One region of the Bradyrhizobium sp. GW821-FHT12B03 genome, then DNA from elsewhere that is predicted to be linked to it. Evidence: predicted binding sites of a transcription regulator. Region 1 holds the regulator's gene; each other region holds the start of a gene.

Region 1 (6,788 bases):
GGTGGAAAATGGAAGGGGGCATTCTGTGAGCATCTATGATCGCAGAACGATGCCGCAAATTCGGTGTCGTCCCGGCGAAGGCCGGGACCCATAGCCACAAAACAACATTTGACGAAGACTGGTCGTCAGTCTTTCGCTGGTACTGATATCGCGTACCATCGATAGATCACGCAGTATGGGTCCCGGCCTTCGCCGGGACGACACTGACGTCACTTCACCGCGTCGAAACACCAGGCCAGAATGCCCTTCTGCGCGTGCAGGCGGTTTTCGGCCTCGTCGAACACCACCGATTGCGGGCCGTCGATCACCTCGTCGGTGACTTCCTCGCCGCGATGCGCCGGCAGGCAGTGCATGAACAACGCGTCGGGCTTGGCCAGCGACATCAGCTTGGCATTGACCTGGTAGGGCTTGAGCACGTTGTGGCGGTGCTCACCCTCCTTATCGCCCATCGACACCCAGGTGTCGGTGACGACGCAGTCGGCGCCCTTCACGGCGGCCTCGGGATCGGTGCCGAGCACGATCGGCGCGCCGGTCGTCTTGATGAAATCGCGCATCGCCTTTTTCGGCGCGAGCTCCGGAGGAGTCGCGACATTGAGCTGGAACTTGAAGCGCTCGGCGGCGTGCGCCCAGGAGGCGAGAACGTTGTTGTCGTCGCCGGTCCAGGCCACCGTCCGGCCCTCGATCGGGCCGCGATGCTCCTGATAGGTCATGAGGTCGGCCATCACCTGGCAGGGATGCGAGCGCCGCGTCAGGCCGTTGATGACCGGCACGGTCGCGTTGGCGGCAAGCTCGAGCAGCGCATCGTGATTGAGAATGCGGATCATGATGGCATCGACATAGCGCGACAGCACGCGCGCGGTGTCGGCGATGGTCTCGCCGCGACCGAGCTGCATCTCGGCGCCGGTGAGCATGATCGGCTCGCCGCCGAGCTGGCGCATGGCGACGTCGAACGAGACGCGGGTGCGCGTCGAGGGGCGCTCGAAGATCATCGCCAGCGTCTTGCCTTCGAGCGGCCTGACCGGCTGATGCGCCTTCTGCTTCGCCTTCATGGCGGTGGAGGCGTCGAGCATGCTCTTGAGCTCCGACAGCGGGAGCTCGTTGATGTCGAGGAAGTGCTTCGGTGCTTTATTGGGCGACTTGCTCATCAGCTTGCCGCCCGCTTGGTCTGACTGGACGAAATCGCGGCGCAGGCACGCTCTAACCGCCCGACGCTGTCCTCGATCTCGGCTTCGGTGACGATCAAAGGTGGCAGGAAACGCACGACGTTGTCGCCGGCGCCGACCGTGAGCAGTTTCTGGTCGCGCAGTGCCGCGACGAGATCGCCTGATGGTACGACGGCCTTGATGCCGATCAGGAGGCCCTCGCCGCGCACCTCGCTGACAACGTCGGGGTGACGGTCGATCACGGAGGCGAGCTTCTGCTTGAGGAGCAGCGACATCTTCTGGACGTGATCGAAGAAGCCGGGCTTGAGCATGACGTCGAGCACAGCATTGGCCGCGGAGATCGCGAGCGGATTGCCGCCGAAGGTCGAGCCGTGCGAGCCGGGGCCCATGCCGGAAGCCGCATCCGCGGTCGCCAGTATCGCGCCGATCGGGAAGCCGCCGCCGAGCGCCTTGGCCAGCGACATCACGTCAGGTGTGACGCCGGTGCGGCGATGCGCGAACAGATCGCCAGTGCGGCCCATGCCGGTCTGCACCTCGTCGAACGCGAGCAGCAGGCCCTTCTCGTCGCAGAGCTGGCGCAACGCCCTGAGGAAGGCGGGCGTTGCCGAACGCACGCCGCCCTCACCCTGGATCGGCTCGATCAGGATGCCCGCGGTCTGCGGGCCGATCGCCTTCTTCACGGCCTCGAGGTCGCCATGCGGGACCTGGTCGAAACCGTCCATCGGCGGGCCGAAACCTTCGAGATATTTTGCAGATCCCGTCGCGGCCAGCGTCGCCAGCGTACGACCGTGGAAGGCGCCTTCGAAGGTGATGATGCGGTAGCGTTCCGGATGCCCCTTCGAGAAGTGATGATGGCGGACCAGCTTGATCACACCCTCCAGCGCTTCGGCGCCGGAATTGCAGAAGAACACGAAGTCCGCAAAGCTCTCGTTGCACAGGCGCACGGCGAGCTTTTCGCCGTCCGGACTCTGGAACAGGTTCGACATGTGCCAGAGCTTGGTCGCCTGCTCCTGCAGGGCCTTGACCAGCACGGGATGGGCATGGCCGAGCGCGTTCACCGCCACGCCCGAGGTGAAATCGAGATAACGATCGCCATTGGTTGCAATCAGCCAGCACCCCTCGCCGCGCTCGAAACCGAGGTCGGCCCTGGCGAAAACGGGGAGCAAATGCGGCGCTGCGCTGTTCGTCATGACGGTCACTTGATGTTGCGGACGGCATGAGCGTGCATTGCGCAACGCACCCTGACCGGCCCGGAAAACGAAACGTGCCGCCTTTTAAGGGCGGCACGCGTCACTATCTTATGCCGGGTAGAACGGGTGTCAATGCCGCCCGAAAGCCTCGCGAAACGCTGAATCCGTAGTCTTGCGGTGCCGAATTTGCGGGGTTTTGGCCACGGAACATGTGGAAGCGAGTCGGCGGACTCTTGCGCGTGAGTCACGCCATATTGTAGCGTTTGGCTTGTCAGATACGACATCTCGTGCAGCGGTTCTGATCCTCTAAGTCCTCATGTACCGGCGTAGACGTTCGGGCGTTATCGGCGCGCCCGGCGAGCCTTAAGGGATTCTGACGGCACGGGTTTTTCGAGGCTTAGGCATTCGCCGCGAGGCGCCAGGATGGCAGCCGCACGGCGAGGGAAAGGGTGCAATGACGGTTTTGACCTGGTCCGACGATCGCGTCGAGCAGTTGAAAAAGCTCTGGGAGGCCGGATTATCGGCCAGCCAGATCGCAGCAGAGCTCGGCAATGTGACCCGCAACGCCGTGATCGGAAAGGTGCACAGGCTCGGCCTGTCCGGCCGCGCCAAGAGCCCCTCATCGGCGGCTCCCCGGCCGCGCAAGGCGCGTCCCGCACAGCACATGATGCGGGTGAGCCGCCCGATCGCACGCGGCAACACCGCGCTGGCGCAGGCCTTCGAGGTCGAGGTGGAGGCCGAACCGGTCACCTACGACAACGTGGTGCCGATGAGCCAGCGGCTGTCGCTGCTGGAATTGAACGAGGCGACCTGCCACTGGCCGGTCGGCGATCCCTCGAGCCCGGACTTCTTCTTCTGCGGCGGCAAGGCGCTCTCAGGCCTGCCCTACTGCGCCCAGCACTCGCGCGTGGCGTATCAACCGGCGGCGGACCGCCGGCGGGCGCCGGCGAAGCCCTCGCGGTGAGTTTGAGCTGAGATCAAGTGACGGCCGTCCCGCAATGGCGGCCCTGCAAACTCGATGTCGTCCCGGCGAAGGCCGGGACCCATAAACACCGAGTTCAATGGCTGAGCAAAAGGCCAACTCCGCGTCTTCGCCAAACCACGTTCGGTGGGTATGGGTCCCGGCCTTCGCCGGGACGACATGGAGAGTGCGGTTGCGGCCCGCTAAATCAACTCGCAAACCTTACGTCTGCTCCGCCTTCGCGAAACGGTCGTCCAGCGCGTAACCCGCGCCGCGCACCGTGCGGATCGGGTCCTGCTCGCGGCCGAGATTGAGCAGCTTGCGCAGACGGCCGATGTGAACGTCGACGGTGCGCTCGTCGATATAGATGTCGCGGCCCCAGACGCTGTCGAGCAGCTGCTCGCGCGAGAACACGCGGCCGGGATGCTCCAGGAAGAACTCCAGCAGGCGATATTCGGTCGGGCCGAGATCGATCGGCCGGCCGGAGCGCGCGACGCGACGCTTGTCGCGGTCGAGCTCGATGTCGCCATAGGCGAGCACCGTGGCGAGCCGCTCCGGGCTTGCGCGCCGCAAGAGGCCCTTCACGCGCGCCAGCAGCTCGGGCACCGAGAACGGCTTGACGATGTAATCGTCGGCACCGGTCGCAAGACCCCGCACCCGCTCGCTCTCCTCGCCGCGCGCGGTGAGCATGATGATCGGGAGCTGCTTGGTCTCGGGCCGGGTGCGCAGCCGCCGGCACAGCTCGATGCCCGACAGGCCCGGCAGCATCCAGTCCAGCACGATCAGATCGGGGATGTGCTCCTTGAGGCGGGTGTCGGCGTCGTCGCCGCGCATCACCGTCTCGACGTCATAGCCGTCGCCTTCGAGGTTGTAGCGGAGAAGCTCGGTGAGAGCTTCCTCGTCCTCAACCACCATAATGCGTGCGCCCATGGTGTCGTCGCTCCTTGCGTCTTCAGGTATTCGGGACCGTCGTGGCGAAGGTCGTCATGTCGCCCTTCGGCCGCTTGTCGGTGATCGCCTGGCCCTCGATCATGTAGAACACGGTCTCGGCGATGTTGGTGGCGTGGTCGCCGATCCGCTCGATGTTCTTGGCGCAGAACATCAGATGGATGCAGAACGAGATGTTGCGCGGATCCTCCATCATGTAGGTGAGGAGCTCGCGGAACAGCGAGGTGCAGATGGCGTCGACTTCCTCGTCGCCCTTCCACACCGCCATCGCCGCCGGCAGATCGTGCGCGGCATAGGCGTCCAGCACCGACTTGACCTGCTGCTGCACGAGGTCGGTCATGTGCTCCAGGCCGCGGAACAGCTTGAGCGGATGGAAGTCCGTCTCCAGCGCCGCGACGCGCTTGCCCATGTTCTTGGCGAGGTCGCCGATGCGCTCGAGATCGGTCGCAACGCGCATGGCGCCGACGATCTCGCGCAGATCGACCGCCATCGGCTGGCGGCGGGCGATGGTGAGCACGGCGCGCTCCTCGATGCGCTTCTGCAGCGCGTCGAGCTCGGTGTCGGTGGCGACGACGCGCTGGCCGAGCGGGACGTCGCGGCGGATCAGCGCGTCGACGGAATCGACGATCATGCGCTCGGCAATCCCGCCCATCTCGGCGACCAGCCGGGTGAGTTCCTGGAGGTCGGTGTCGAAGGCCTTTGCGGTATGTTCAGAACCCATGTCCCGTCTCCTCAGCCGAACCGGCCGGTGATGTAATCCTGCGTGCGCCGATCGCTCGGCGACGTGAAGATCTTGCTGGTGTCGTCGAACTCGATCAGCTCGCCGAGATACATGAAGGCAGTCTTGTCGGAGACGCGGGCCGCCTGCTGCATGTTGTGGGTGACGATCGCGATCGTGTAGTTCTCGGACAGTTCCTGGATCAGCTCCTCGACCTTGGCGGTCGAGATCGGGTCGAGCGCCGAGCAGGGCTCGTCGAACAGGATCACTTCAGGCCGCACCGCCACGGTACGGGCGATGCAGAGACGCTGCTGCTGGCCGCCGGAGAGCGACAGGCCGGAGGCGTTGAGCTTGTCCTTGACCTCGTTCCACAGCGCGCCGCCGCGCAGCGCCTTCTCGACGCGACCGTCCATCTCGGACTTCGAGATCTTCTCATAGAGGCGGATGCCGAAGGCGATGTTCTCGTAGATCGTCATCGGGAACGGCGTCGGCTTCTGGAACACCATGCCGACGCGGGCGCGCAGCAGGTTGAGGTCGAGCTTGCCGTCGAGGATGTTGGTCTGGTCGAGCATCAGCTGGCCGGTGGCGCGCTGGCCCGGATAGAGGTCGTACATCCGGTTGAAGATGCGCAGCAGGGTCGACTTGCCGCAGCCGGACGGGCCGATGAACGCGGTGACGCGGTTGGTGCCGAGCGTCAGGTTGATGTTCTTCAGCGCGTGGTGCTCGCCGTAATAGAAGTTGAGGTTGCGCACCGTCACCTTGGCGGGGGCCTCGGGCAATACCGCTGCCTGCGGCAAACCACCAGCCGCGCTCATCGATACGGAAAGCTCACTCATTTTGCGGTCCTCTCGGCGCCAAGGATGCGCGCGCCAATGTTCAGGGCAAGCACGGTAATCGTGATCAGCAGCGCGCCGCTCCAGGCGAGCTGCTTCCAATAGGCATAGGGGCTCTGGACGAAGTTGTTGATGGTGACCGGCAGGTTCGCCATCGTCTTGTTCAGGCCGAGGCTGAAGAACTGGTTCGACAGCGCGGTGAAGAGCAGCGGCGCGGTCTCGCCGGCGACGCGGGCGGTCGCGAGCAGCACGCCGGTGATGAGACCCGATCGGGCAGCACGATAGGCGATGCGCTTGATCACCAGCGAGCGCGGCAGGCCGAGCGCGGAGGCCGCCTCGCGCAGCGCGTTCGGCACCAGCAGCAGCATGTCCTCGGTGGTGCGCAGCACCACCGGAATGACGATGACGGCGAGTGCGAGCGAGCCTGCGATCGCCGAAAAGCCGCGCATCGGCACCACCACTGCGCCGTAGATGAACAGGCCGATGATGATCGAGGGCGCCGAGAGCAGGATGTCGTTGATGAAGCGGATCACCGAGGTCAGCTTGTCGTTGCGGCCGTACTCGGCGAGATAGGTGCCGGCGAACAGGCCGAGCGGCGCGCCGATGCCGACGCCGAGCACGGTCATGATCATCGAACCGACGATGGCGTTGCGCAGGCCGCCTTCGGTCGAGCCCGGCGGCGGCGTGTCCGCGACGAAGAGCTCCAGGTTCAGGCCGGCGATGCCGTTGTAGAGCAGCGTGATCAGGATCAGCGCAAGCCAGGTGACGCCGAAGGCGGCGGCGGCCATGCAGAGTCCACGGATGACGAAGTCCTTGCGGCGACGGCGTGCATAGATCGGGTTCATGGCGCTAGTTCCCCGCCTTCTTTTCCAGCCGCATCAGCATCAGCCGCGCTGCCGCGAGCACGAAGAACGTCAGCACGAACAGCAAGAGGCCGAGCAGAATCAGGCCGGACTGGTGCAGGCCGTCGCTCTC
Region 2 (6,788 bases), on a different contig from region 1:
TCACGCGGAAACGGCACTTCGTTTCCTGTGTAGGCGTCGTAGCCGAGCAGTGCGGCGCCGAAGCGGGAGAGGACGCTGTTGCCGCCTGCGGCAAAATAGATCGCGTAGCGGGGAAAGCCTGTCATCGCGTCAGCATAGCCAATTCATGCCGCAACGACAGCCTCGCGCGGCGCCGCCGCCGCGCTGAGCAGCCGCGTTGCATCGGTGAGATGCACGAGCTTGCCACCTGATATCACGGCAATCAGCCGCGGCCGCAGCGGCGCGGTGTCGTCGACCAGCAGAATATCGGCACGGCGCCCCGTAGCAAGGATGCCGCGATCGGCAAGGCCGGTTGCGCGCGCGGGTCCGGCGGAGACCAGATCCCAGGCCTTTGCCAGCGGCAGCACGCCGTCGGCGGCGAGGCGGAACGCGGCGAGCAGCTGCGCGGGATAGTAATAGTCCGAGGCCAGCACCGAGCAGAGCCCCTTGGCGATCATGTCGGACGCCCTGGTCCAGCCGGTGTGGCTGCCGCCGCGCACGACGTTGGGCGCGCCGTAGACGATGGCATCGCCATGGCTTGCCGCCGCCCGCGCCGTCTCCTCGTTGATCGGAAACTCGGCAATCAAGGCGCCCAGCTCGCGGAACTCCTGGCGCATCGTCGGCGTGGCGTCGTCATGCGAGAGCATGCGGACCTCGGCCGTGCGCGCCACCGCAGCCAGCCGCGACACGGACGCCGGGACTTCAGCGGCGCGCGAAACGATATGCGCGACCAGTCTGTCGAACTCTTCGCTCGACAGGCCGGTGCGCTCCACCATGCGGTTGCGCTTGCGCGGCTTGGTCATGTCGGCGACGGTACCGTCCATGTGGTCGTTGAAGGCGAACAGGTCGACGCGGCCCTCAGAGAGCCACTGGCTGATCTCGGCCTCGGCGTCGAGATTGTAGGTCTCGTGCCGCAGATGGAAGCGGGTGTCGGCGGCGAATTGCGGACGCTGCCGCTCGATCGCTTCCATCAGGCCGCGCGCATTGTCGGCGCTGCGCAGGCCCGGCTCCCACGAACAGGTCGTGGCGTGGAACACGGTGGTGATGCCGTTGCTGATCGCCTGGCGGTCGCTGTCGGCGAGCGCGACGTCGATCGGGAAGTCGACGCCGGCGCGGGGCATCATCTGCCGCTCGAAGGCATCGCCATGCAGATCGACGATGCCGGGCAGCACCAGCAGATTGCGCGCATCGATCGCCAGCCGCGCGCGGTCGCGAGACGCATCGACCTGCGCAATGTCTGTTCCTGATACGCTCAGTGAAGTCTCGACGATCTCCGAGCCGATCAGGGCACGGCCGCCTTCAAGAAAGATCTCTGTCACGCGACCTCGTTTCGTTTGTTGCTGCGAGGGGAGCCTGTCCGTGCTTCATATGTCGCGAGAAAATCTTCAATCCCGAGCTTGCGGAAATCGGGCAGGGCTTCACGCAATTTGTCGTGATCCCAGTCCCACCAGGCGAGCCTTGCAAGTCGTCCGGCGACCTCTTCGGAGAAACGCCGCCGCACGATGCGCGCCGGATTGCCGGCGACGATGCTGTAGGCCGGCACGTCCTTGGTGACGATGGCGCCGGCCGCGATCACCGCGCCGGTGCCGATGTTGCGGCCCGGCAGCACGATCGCGCCATGGCCGATCCAGACGTCATGGCCGATATGAACGTGATGCTGGCGCCGCCAGTCGAAGAAGTCGGTGTCGTCGCTCTCGCCCGGGAAGTAGGCACTCGAACGATAAGTGAAATGCGCCTGCGTCGCGCGCTGCATCGGATGATTGCCCGGATTGATGCGCGTCATCGCCGCGATCGAGCAGAACTTCCCGATCGTCGCGTAGGTGATCTGTGAATCGTTCACGACATAGGAGTAATCGCCCATCGTAACTTCATGCAAGATCGTGCGCGCACCGACCTCGGTATAGGCGCCGAGCCTGGTCTCATGCAGCTTGGCCGAGGGATCTATGGTCGGCTGGACCGAAAGAATTTTGGCGGCCATGTTGCATCCGAAGCGTGAGGGCAGGCGCTCCTCTTCGAGCGGCTTGATGACATCATCATGACGCGGCGATGACAGGGGATGAGCAGGGGACGAGGTGTGTTGGATCGCCGCACCGCAGCGAGCTTGTCACACAAGTGTCAAGCGTCGGCGTTAGCGGTGGGTCCCAGCTACTCTGGAGCCCTGCATGCTGGTGGTTGAAGGTCTGACGTGCCGCTTTGGCGCAAAAGCCGCGGTGGACGACGCTTCTTTTCAAATCTCCCCCGGCGGCTTCGTCGGTGTGATCGGGCGCTCCGGCGCCGGTAAGTCGACCATGCTGCGCATGATCAACCGCCTCGCGACGCCGACGCAGGGCCGCATCCTGTTCGACGGCCTCGACGTTACCGCGCTGCGCGGCAGGGAATTGCGGCAGTGGCGCGCGCGCTCGGCCATGATCTTTCAGCAGTTCAATCTGGTCGGCCGGCTCGACGTTCTCACCAATGTCCTGATGGGGCGTCTTGCGACGATGCCGGCCTGGCGCTCGCTGTCGCAGGTCTGGCCCGAGCAGGACAAGGCGCTGGCGATGTCCGCGCTCGAGCAGTTCGACATCGCAGCGCTCGCCGCCCAGCGCGCCGACCAGCTCTCCGGCGGCCAGCAGCAGCGCGTCGCGATCGCGCGTGCGCTGGTGCAGCAGCCCGACATCATTCTCGCCGACGAGCCGATCGCCTCGCTCGACCCGCGCAACACCAAGATCGTCATGGACGCGCTGCTGCGCATCAACAAGCATTTCGGCATCACCGTGCTCTGTAACCTGCATTCGCTCGACCTGGCGCGCAGCTATTGCGATCGCCTGATCGGCATGGCGCAGGGCCGCGTGGTGTTCGACGGCGCGCCGGCCGAGTTGACCGATCGTGTCGCGCGCGAGCTCTACGATCTCGAAGCCACCGACGTGATGGGCGGAACGCCTGTCCCCGCGCCCGAGGGCATTCCGGCGCTCGGAACGGCGGCCGCCGCCTGAGCGCGGCCATCTGTTTTGTTGCCAGTTTTGCGTCAACCGACCCCAACCGATGAAGAGGGTATCATGATTACTCGCAGATTAGTTCTCGCCGGCGCCGCCGCGCTCGCGTTCACCTCGTCGGCTTTCGCCGAAGACTGGAAAACCAAATATCCCGAGCTGACCTTTGCGGTCGTTCCGGCCGAGAACGCCTCGGGCGTCACCGAGCGCTGGGCACCGTTCATGAGCTATCTCTCCAAGGAATTGGGCGTGAAGGTCACGCTGCGCATCGCCAACGACTACGCCGCCGTCATCGAAGGCCAGCGCGCCGGCAACATCCACATCGCCAGCTACGGCTCGGCGTCGTTTGCCCGCGCCCGCCTGACCGGCGTCAAGACCGACGCCTTCGCCAACGACATCAATGCCGACGGCTCGACCGGCTATTATTCGGTGTTCTTCGTCAAGGCGAACAGCGCCTACAAGAAGATCGACGACCTCAAGGGCAAGAACCTCGGCCTGGTCGATCCCAACTCGACGTCCGGCAACAACGTGCCGCGCTTCGAGCTCGACAAGATGGGCATCCCCGATGCCGACGGCTATTTCAGCAAGGTCGTCTTCACCGGCAGCCACGAGAACGCGATGCTGGCGCTGGCGCAGGGCACGGTCGACGTCGCGGCCAACCAGTGGACCACCGACGACGATTCGACGCTGGCGCAGATGCTGACCAAGGGCATGCTGAAGAATGCCGACGGCTCGGCGATGAAGAAGGACGACTTCCGCATCATCCACAAGTCGGCACCGATCATCAACGGTCCCTACGCCTACAACTCCGACCTGCCGGACGACGCCAAGGCGGCCATCGCGAAGGCCTTCTTCGACGCGCCGGCCAAGGACAAGGCGGCATTCGATCGCCTCCAGGACGGCCAGAAGAAGGGTTTTAATCACGCCACCACCAAGGACTGGGATGGCACGATCGAGCTGATCAAGTTCGTCGACGCGCTGCGCAAAAAGAAGGCGTCCTGATCTCAGGGCGACGTCACTGGAGCCGGGTCGATGGACCCGGCTCTTTCTCTTTATGACCGGCCACTTCTCCTGACCAGATGACCGTCGCGGTTTCGATCCTTCCCGAGCAGCAATTGGCCGCGCTGAACGCCGCTTATGACAAAGCGGTCGCGCGCAAGCGGCTGCGCCTGCTGTTATCAGTTGCGATATTCGCGGCGGCGCTGGTTCTTGCCGCGATCGGCGCCGAAGTGAATTTGCGCACGCTGTTCACCTATTTCGGCAACTTCATCAGCTATTTCGATCGCATCCTCACGCTCGACAACGGCCAGCGGGTCTGGACCGATGTCGGCGAGTGGCTGTGGGGCTGGCGCAAATGGCTGAAGATGCTGGGTGAGACGCTGCTGATCTCCTATGTCGGCACGCTGATCGGCGCGGTCCTCGCCTTTGTCCTGAACTTCTTCGCGGCGGAAAATACCTCGCCCGCGCCCTGGCTGCGCTTCACCGTGCGGCGCCTGCTCGAATTCGCCCGCACCGTTCCGGGCATCGTCTTCGCGCTGATCTTCGTCATCGCTTTCGGGCTCGGGCCGATGGCCGGCGTGCTGGCGATCGCGATCCATTCCACCGGCGCGCTCGGAAAGCTGTTCTCGGAGATCGTCGAGAATGCCGACATGAAGCCGGTCGAAGGCATCCGCTCGACCGGCGCGAGCTGGCTCGCCTGCATGCGCTTTGCCGTCCTGCCGCAGGTGACCGCGGGCTATGCCAGCTACGCGCTGCTGCGCTTCGAGATCAACGTCCGCGAAGCCTCGGTGATGGGCTTCGTCGGCGCCGGCGGCATCGGCCAGGAGCTCGTCGTCGCCATTCGAAAATTCTATTACTCCGACGTCAGCGCCATCCTGCTCACCATCATCGTCACCGTCTTCATCATCGACATCAGCACCGGCTGGCTGCGCGGCCGCCTGTTCGGCAAGGAGGCGCGGACGTGACGCGGCTGCAGGACGTCGATACGGCGCAGCTTCGCGCGCGCTACCCCGAAGTGTTCAACCGACCCGCCTCGGCGCGGCTCGCGATGCCGGCGACGATCGCCGCGGCGCTCGCGATCCTGGTCTACGGCCTCGTCGATCTCGATTTCTCGCCGTCGCGCTTCGTCGCCGGCCTCAGCCAGCTCGGCTGGATCAGCATGATGATGATTCCACCGGATCCCGGCACCTCGCTGCCGGTCTATCTGAAGGCGCTCGGCGAGACGCTGTCGATCGCGCTGCTCGGCACGACGCTGGCGGCGGTGTTCGCGCTTCCGGTCAGCCTGCTGGCCGCGCGCAACGTCATCCCCTCGCAGATCCTGCGCTTTCCCATCAGGCGCTTCCTCGATTCGATCCGCGGCGTCGACACGCTGATCTGGGCGCTGGTGTGGATCAACGTCGTCGGGCTCGGGCCGTTCGCCGGGGTGCTCGCCATCGCCGTGTCGGATTTCGGTGCCTTCGGCAAGCTGTTCTCGGAGGCGATCGAGGGCGCCGACCAGAAGCAGGTCGAGGGCATTCGCGCCTCCGGCGGCAGCCCGCTGCATGAAATCCGCTTCGGCCTGCTGCCGCAGGTCCTGCCCGTGATCGCCGGCCAGGTGCTCTATTTCATCGAGTCCAACACGCGCTCGGCCACCATCATCGGCATCGTCGGCGCCGGCGGCATCGGCCTCCAACTCGCCGAGCAGATCCGCGTGCTGGAATGGCAGCGGGTGTCGTTCCTGATCCTGATGATTTTGGTCGCGGTCGCCGCGATCGATTTTGTTTCCGGCAAGCTGCGGTTTGCCATTATTGGAAGGCGGGCTGTCGCCTGATCGCAACTGCCGTAGGGTGGGTAAAGCGACTTGTCCGCCGTAGCTCGAAGAGCGAAGGCGGAAGCGTGCCCACCACTGCTGTTTAGATATCTCGGTGAGATGGTGGGCACGGCGCAAGTGCGCCTTTGCCCACCCTACGAGCCCTGCGTGGTCGCCCGCTCACCCGTTCTCCACCAGAAACTCCACACGCTCGGCTGCAAACCGCGAGTGCTTCGTCATCAGCGGCCTACCGTCGAGATCGTGATCGGTCGCATCGACCACCAGAATCGGCCGTCCCAGCGGCAGATCGAGCCGCGCGGCGTCGGTTGCGTCGACGATGCCGGCGGTGATCCGGGTCGCGCCGCGGCGATAGTCGCGGACACCATAATGCCCGAGCAGCTTCGTCATCGAGCGCGTCGCGGCAAACACGTCGCCGGCACCGGGAAACAACTCCGCCGACAGCCAGGTGGTGGAGACGCAGATCGGCGTGCGGTCGGCGAGGCGGATCGCCTCGATCCGCACCAGCGGCGCGCCGGCCTTCAGCCGCAGCTCGCGCGCGAGCTCACGGGTCGCGACGTCATCGGACGCCTCGATCAGCCGGCCATGCGGTTCGCGGCCATCCGCGCCGACGATCTCGGAGAACCGCGTGCGCGAGCGCAAGGGATAAGCGAGGCGCTGCGCCTCGACATAGGTTCCGCTGCCGCGCTCGGCACGCACGATGCCGCGCTCGGCAAGCGCTGCCAGCGCGCGCCGCACGGTATGGCGGTTCACCCGATAGGTTTCGGCGATTTCCATCTCGCCCGGCAATTTGTCGCCGGCGGCAAAGCGGCCGTCGGCGATGCCGCGCTCGATGCCGTCGGCAACGAGGCGCCACAGCGCGACGCCCGAGGAGGCGGTGTCCTGCATGCTCATATCGCCGGCAACCTACTCCGGAAATCACACCTTTGTCACGAAACAGTCATGGCGCTTGCGTATCAAGTTGTCTAGTATCATAGACAACTTCAATTCTGCAA
Region 3 (6,788 bases), on a different contig from region 1:
AAATAGTCGAGGAAGAACAGCGGCTCGGCGCCCTGCACCACCAGGTCGTTGACGCTCATGGCGACAAGATCGATGCCGATCCCGCCATGCAGCCCGGTCTCGATCGCGATCTTGACCTTGGTTCCGACGCCGTCGGTGGCGGCGACCAGGACGGGGTCCTTGAAGCCGGCCGCCTTGAGGTCGAACAGGCCGCCGAAGCCGCCGATCTCGGCGTCGGCGCCGGGCCGTGCGGTGGCGCGCACCATCGGCTTGATCAGATCGACCAGGCGGTTGCCCGCATCGATATCGACGCCTGAATCGGCGTAAGTGAGGCCGTTTTTGCGGTCGGTCATGCCCGATTTCCAGTGGGTTTGCGGCTGGTTACGTCGAATTCCGGGGACGCGCAATGGCTCGCATGGCGCTCGGCGCCATACTATGTAGATATCAACGGGTTCAGCCTTTCAAACGGGCCGGATTCGAGGTCAGGCCGGGTGCCGGGAAGCGCCGCGTGAGTATTCCGAACATCATTACCCTGGGCCGCATCATGCTGGTCCCGATCATCGTCTGGGCCATCGTGTCGAGCCAAATGGAGGTGGCGTTCGCCGTCTTCCTGATTGCCGGCATCAGCGACGCCGTCGACGGCTTCCTGGCCAAGCGCTTCAACATGACGAGCGAGCTCGGCGCCCTGCTCGATCCGCTCGCCGACAAGGCGCTGCTGGTCTCGATCTACCTCGCGCTCGGCGTCTGGGGCGACATCCCGCGCTGGATCGTGATCCTGGTGGTGTCGCGCGACATCATGATCGTCACTGCGGTGATCGTGTCCTGGCTGTTCGACAAGCCGGTCGCGATGAAACCGTCGAAAGTATCCAAGCTAAACACAGCGGCTCAGGTCGCCTACGCGGCTCTGGTGCTCGCGTCCCTTGCCTTCGGCTTCAAGCCAGCGCCCTATGATATGATCCTGATGGGCCTCGTGACGGTCTTCACGCTCTCCTCGGTGTCGCTCTACCTCGTCGAGTGGCTGCGGCACATGAGCACGATCGAGGCCAAATGAGCGCCAACCAGGCGCAACCGTGAGCGCGGAACGGCCCTGCAATCGGCCAAGTCGCGCTCGATGAAGTCGAATCTTCAGCGAAGCCGGCCGTCCGGCATGGAGCAAACCAAGCGTGGCAGGCCGCGTTCACCCCCGGCAATTGGCGTTCTCGCTTCCGCATGCGGAGAGCCTCAGCCGGGACAATTTCCTCGAAGGCCCTGCCAATGCGGCGGGCCTCGCCTTGATCGACGGCTGGCCAGAATGGCCGAACCGGATCATGTGGCTGGCCGGCCCCGAAGGCAGCGGCAAGAGCCATCTCGCCGCGATCTGGGCCGAGGAGGCCGGCGCCCGCTCGACCACGGCCAATGCGCTGACCGCCGCAGGTGTTCCGGGTGCGCTCGCCACCGGTGCGCTGGTGGTCGAGGATCTCAAGGCGAAGGATTTTGACGAGCGCGCCCTCTTCCATTTGATGAACCTTGCCCGCGAGGACGAAGCCTATGTGCTGTTCACCGGACGCGAGGTGCCGGCAGCGCTCGACATCGAGCTGAGCGACCTGCGCTCGCGATTACGCGCCGTGCCTGTCGTCGCGCTGCTGCCCCCCGACGATCAGCTGTTCCGTGGCCTGATCGTCAAATTCTGCGCCGACCGCCAGCTGACCGTCGACGAGAACGTGGTCAGCTATCTCGCCACCCGCCTGGAGCGATCCTCGGCCGCCGCCCGCCAGGCCGTGGAATTGCTCGACAGCGAGGCCCTGCGGCTCGGCCGCCCGGTCACCCGGGCGCTGGCAGCCGAGCTGCTCCGGGATGCCTGACCCTTCCCCCAACATCGCTTGACGGCGCGGAACGGCGGAACATCAATGTCATCGAAACGTCATCGCACTAACACATGCTCCGGCCGGTTTTGCGCGTAAGTCGCAAATTGGGGCGAACTGGATGGACCGACTTCTCATGGACTCCGCGCAAGTTGTTGAAACAAAAGAAAAACCTACGGAACCAGAGGGATTGCCGGCGATCGCCTCGAGCCCCGAGCGCTTCATCAACCGCGAACTCTCCTGGCTGCATTTTAACCGCCGCGTCCTGGAGGAATCAGTCAATCCCAACCACCCCGTGCTGGAGCGGGTGCGATTCCTGTCGATTTCGGCGAATAACCTCGACGAGTTCTTCATGGTCCGCGTCGCCGGCATCAAGGCCCAGGTGCGCGAGGGCATTGCCGAACGCAGCCCCGACGGCCTGACGCCGTCCGAGCAGCTCGCGCTGATCAACCGCACCGTCTCCCAGCTTGCGTCCGACCAGCAGGCGATCTGGCGCGACCTGCGCGCCACGCTGGCCGATGTCGGCATCGTGCTGGTCGACGGCAAGGAGGTCACCAAGGCGGAACGGACCTGGATCGAGGAATACTTCCTCAACAACGTGTTCCCGCTGCTGACACCGCTCGCGATCGACCCGGCCCACCCCTTCCCGTTCATTCCGAGCCTCGGCTTCACCATCGCGCTCCAGCTCACGCGCGCCGCCGACGGCAAGCAGATGAACGCGCTGATCCGCATGCCCGGCAAGATCGACCGCTTCATCCGCCTGCCGGCCGACGGTACGGTGCGGCTGATCACGCTGGAGCAGGCCACCGCCCTGTTCATCAACCGCCTGTTCCCCGGCTACAATCTGCATGGTCAGGGCGCCTTCCGCATCCTCCGCGACTCCGAGCTCGAAATCGAGGAAGAGGCCGAGGACCTCGTCCGACTGTTCGAGACCGCGCTGAAGCGCCGCCGCCGCGGATCGGTAATCCGCCTCGAGATCGACGCCAAGATGCCGGAGCAGCTGCGCAACTTCGTGCAGCATGCCCTCTCCGCCGCCGACGACGAGGTATTCCTGGTCGACGGCGTGCTCGCCATGAACGAGCTCTCGCAGCTCACCCGCCTCGACCGGCCCGACCTCGAATTCACCCCTTACGTGCCCCGCCATCCCGAGCGCGTGCGCGAGCATGGCGGCGACATCTTTGCCGCGATCCGGCAGAAGGACCTCGTCGTCCATCACCCCTACGAATCCTTCGACGTGGTGGTGCAGTTCCTGCAGCAGGCAACGCGCGACCCCGACGTCGTCGCGATCAAGCAGACGCTCTACCGTACCTCCAACAACTCGCCGATCGTGCGCGCGCTCGCGGAAGCCGCCGAAGCGGGCAAGTCCGTCACCGCGCTGATCGAGCTCAAGGCGCGCTTCGATGAGGAGGCCAATATCCGCTGGGCGCGCGACCTCGAACGCGCCGGCGTGCAAGTCGTCTACGGCTTTCTCGAGCTGAAGACGCACGCAAAACTCTCGATGGTGGTACGCCGCGAAGGCGGCAGCCTCACGACCTACGTCCATACCGGCACCGGTAATTATCACCCGGTGACGGCGCGCATCTACACGGACCTCTCCTACTTCACCTCGGATCCGACCATCGGCCGCGACGCCGCGCGCGTCTTCAACTTCATCACCGGTTATGCCGCGCCGAGCGATCTGGAGAAGATGGCGGTGTCGCCGCTCACCTTGCGCAAGCGCATCATCGAGCACATCCAGGGCGAGACCGCACATGCCCGCCACGGCCGCGCCGGCGCGGTCTGGATGAAAATGAACGCGCTGGTCGACCCCGACATCATCGACGCACTGTATGAGGCCTCACAGGCCGGCGTCCAGGTCGAGCTCGTGGTGCGCGGCATCTGCTGCCTCCGGCCCGGCATTCCCGGCCTGTCGGAGAACATTCGCGTCAAATCGATCATCGGACGCTTCCTGGAACACGGCCGAATCTACTGCTTCGGCATGGGCCAGGGCCTGCCGAGCGCAAAAGCGGCTGTGTATATCTCCTCGGCCGACATGATGCCGCGCAACCTCGACCGCCGTGTCGAGGTGCTGTGTCCGCTGCAAAATCCCACGGTGCATCAGCAGGTTCTCGAACAGATCATGGTCGCGAATCTCAAGGACAACGAGCAGAGCTGGCAATTGTTGCCGGACGGGTCCTCAACGCGTATGAAGGCCGCGAAGGGCGAGGAGCCTTTCAACGTCCACAACTACTTCATGACAAATCCGAGTCTGTCTGGCCGTGGAAAGTCGCTCAAGGAATCCTCGCCGCGCCGTCTCACGCGCCGGAACGAACGCCATCAATCCTGATCGGGCGTCGACGTGACTCGGCCGCGCAAGCGCGGCTCGAGCGTCGCGGTCATCGACATCGGTTCCAACTCGGTCCGCCTCGTCGTCTACGAGGCGCTGACGCGGAGCCTCATTCCGATCTTCAACGAGAAGACGCTGTGCGGCCTCGGGCGCGAGGTGCAGAGCACGGGCCTGCTTGCGCCCGACGCTGTCGACAAGGCGCTGACCTCGCTCAAGCGCTTCCGCGCGCTGTGCCGGGTGATGCAGGTCGGACGCGTGTTCGCGATCGCGACCGCCGCCTGCCGCGACGCCTCCAACGGCCCCGACTTCATCGCGAAGGCCGAACGCATCTGCGCCGTCAAGATCGAGATCCTGTCGGGCCCGCGCGAAGCGCGGCTGTCGGCGCTCGGCGTGATCTCCGGCATTCACCATCCCGACGGCATCGTCGGCGACCTCGGCGGCGGCTCGCTCGAACTGATCGACGTGCGCAGGAACAGCGTGCGCAGTGGCGTGACCCTGCCGCTCGGCGGCCTCGCACTCCAGGACCTCGCGCACAAATCGCTCAAGCGCGCCGACCGCATCGTGCGCGAGGAGCTCGACGAGGTGCCGCAGCTCAAGGCGGGTAGCGGCCGTACCTTCTACGCCGTCGGCGGCACCTGGCGCGCGCTCGCGCGCATCCACATCATCCAGAGCGGCTATCCGCTCCAGGTGATGCACGGCTATTCCATCTCCGCGGCCGAGGCACTCGACTTTTCGCGTCGCCTCCGGCGTCTAGCGGCCGCGAACATGCTCGCCGACATCGAGATCGTCGCGGACGCACGCCGCCCGCTCCTCACCTATGCGGCGCTGGTGCTCGAGCACATCATCCGCGTGGCAAAGCCCAAGACCATCGTGTTCTCGACCTTCGGCGTGCGCGAGGGGCTGCTGCACGAGAAGCTGCCGGAGTCCGAGCGCAACAAGGACGGCCTGATCTGCGCCGCGGAAGAGCTGAACCAGCTGCTGTCACGCTCGGCCAGGCACGCCCGCGAGCTGATCGCCTGGACCGATCGCCTGGTGCGCGTCGTGAAGCTGCGCGAGAGCGAAGAGGATCGCCGCTTGCGCCACACCGCCTGCCTGCTTTCCGACATCGGCTGGCGCGTGCATCCCGATCACCGCGGCGAGCAGACGCTGAGTCTCGTCGTCAACGGCAATTTCGGCGCCATCACCCACACCGAGCGCGCCTTCGTTGGCCTGTCCGTGTTCTATCGCTACGCGGGCCTGAGCGAGGAAAACCAGCCACCGGTGACCACGCAGGAGCTGCTGACGCCGGCCCAGCTCGAACGCGCCCGCCTGCTCGGCGCAGCATTCCGTGTCGCGCATCTGATCTCGGCGGCGCGGCCGGGCGTGCTGCCCGCCACGCATTTCCGCAGCCAGGGACGCAAATTGATGCTGGTGTTCGAGCACCGCCTCGGCGACCTCGTCGCCGACCGCGTCGGCAGCCGCTTCCGCCAGCTCGCCCGCCTGGTCAACCGGGCCGGCTCGATCGTGCGGCGCTGACTCACCTCTCCCGACGGCGAGAGGTGAAGGACGCGCCGCTCGGAAAAGCTTACTCCGCCGACGCCTTGGCGTGGCGCTCGGAAGATTCCAGCGCGGCCTGGCTCAGGCTGCGCCGGCGCCAGATGGAGCCGACGACCAGCACCACGACGACGCCGATGGCCGCGCAGAGATACTCGCCGCCAGCGCCGCCATGGGCGAATTGCGGCGGGATGCGCAAAGCGCCGAGCATGCCGTCCAGCGAGGCGCCGAACGGGCCGTCGAACAGCGTATGCAGCTTCGGCGCGATGCCTGGGTCGGTCGCGATCACCTCGCCCGAGATCCAGCCGAGCAGCGCAGCACCGGCCCACACCAGGACCGGCAGCTTTGCGAGCAGCGCCATGATCAGCGCCGCACCGGCCACGATCAGCGGCACGCTGATGGCAAGGCCGAGGATCAGCAACGGCACGCTGCCATTGGCGGCAGCAGCGACCGCGATGACGTTGTCGAGGCTCATGACGATGTCGGCGACGACGACGATCTGCACCGCGTGCCACAGATGCGAGGCGGACTCGACGCCCTCCTCGTCCTCGTTTTCAGGCACCAGGAGCTTGGCCGCGATCACGATCAGCGCGAGACCGCCGACGAGCTTCAGGTAGGGCAGCTCCATCAGGCTCGCGACGATGCCGGTGAAGATGATCCGCAGCATCACGGCCGCGCCGGCACCGAAGATCATGCCCCACAGCCGGTGCCGCGGCTTGAGGCCGCGGCAGGCGAGCGCAATCACCAGCGCGTTGTCGCCGGAGAGCAGGATGTTGATCCAGATGATCTTGCCGACCGCAATCCAGAAGGTCGGTTCGGCCATCTCGTTGCGAAACTGGGTGAAGAATGCCCCGATCGTAGCGGGATCGAAGATCTGCCAGAGCCAGTTCACAATGAGTCCTTTCGCCCGGTCGCCTTAAAGCATGATCCGGAAAAGTGTGAAGCGATTTTCCGAAAAGATCATGCTCAAACAATAGACTAAAGCGCGATGACGTTCATCGCGCTTTAGTGCGGCTGATGGATCAGCCGACGATCTCGTTGCCCGAGAAGAACTGCGCGATCTCGATCGCAGCGGTCTCCGACGCATCCGAACCGTGCGCGGAGTTTTC

What was found. The regulator PhoB, encoded in region 1, activates phosphate uptake and scavenging genes when phosphate is short. The targets are predictions, from matches to a motif close to TGTCATNNANCTGTCAT.
Region 2: phnC (phosphonate ABC transporter ATP-binding protein) is a predicted target of PhoB. The motif match lies at 2,054-2,070, and genes of this name have one in related genera.
Region 3: AC1RUR_RS32130 (RNA degradosome polyphosphate kinase) is a predicted target of PhoB. The motif match lies at 1,867-1,883, and genes of this name have one in related genera.

The regions. Positions count from the first base shown of each region.
Region 1 is NZ_JBXAQU010000004.1:221,720-228,507, forward strand. It holds gene argF (ornithine carbamoyltransferase) at 210-1,145, opposite strand; gene AC1RUR_RS10640 (aspartate aminotransferase family protein) at 1,145-2,353, opposite strand; gene AC1RUR_RS10645 (GcrA family cell cycle regulator) at 2,808-3,317, shown strand; gene phoB (phosphate regulon transcriptional regulator PhoB) at 3,537-4,244, opposite strand; gene phoU (phosphate signaling complex protein PhoU) at 4,267-4,983, opposite strand; gene pstB (phosphate ABC transporter ATP-binding protein PstB) at 4,995-5,816, opposite strand; gene pstA (phosphate ABC transporter permease PstA) at 5,813-6,658, opposite strand; gene pstC (phosphate ABC transporter permease subunit PstC) at 6,663-6,788, opposite strand, start outside.
Region 2 is NZ_JBXAQU010000025.1:44,988-51,775, forward strand. It holds gene AC1RUR_RS33980 (DUF1045 domain-containing protein) at 1-125, opposite strand, end outside; gene AC1RUR_RS33985 (alpha-D-ribose 1-methylphosphonate 5-triphosphate diphosphatase) at 144-1,337, opposite strand; gene AC1RUR_RS33990 (transferase hexapeptide repeat family protein) at 1,334-1,996, opposite strand; gene phnC (phosphonate ABC transporter ATP-binding protein) at 2,181-2,990, shown strand; gene phnD (phosphonate ABC transporter substrate-binding protein) at 3,054-3,989, shown strand; gene phnE (phosphonate ABC transporter, permease protein PhnE) at 4,067-4,951, shown strand; gene phnE (phosphonate ABC transporter, permease protein PhnE) at 4,948-5,796, shown strand; gene phnF (phosphonate metabolism transcriptional regulator PhnF) at 5,956-6,687, opposite strand.
Region 3 is NZ_JBXAQU010000022.1:95,369-102,156, reverse strand. It holds gene purM (phosphoribosylformylglycinamidine cyclo-ligase) at 1-332, opposite strand, end outside; gene AC1RUR_RS32140 (CDP-alcohol phosphatidyltransferase family protein) at 488-1,030, shown strand; gene AC1RUR_RS32135 (P-loop NTPase family protein) at 1,143-1,820, shown strand; gene AC1RUR_RS32130 (RNA degradosome polyphosphate kinase) at 1,957-4,146, shown strand; gene ppx (exopolyphosphatase) at 4,159-5,661, shown strand; gene AC1RUR_RS32120 (TerC family protein) at 5,711-6,571, opposite strand; gene ndk (nucleoside-diphosphate kinase) at 6,702-6,788, opposite strand, start outside.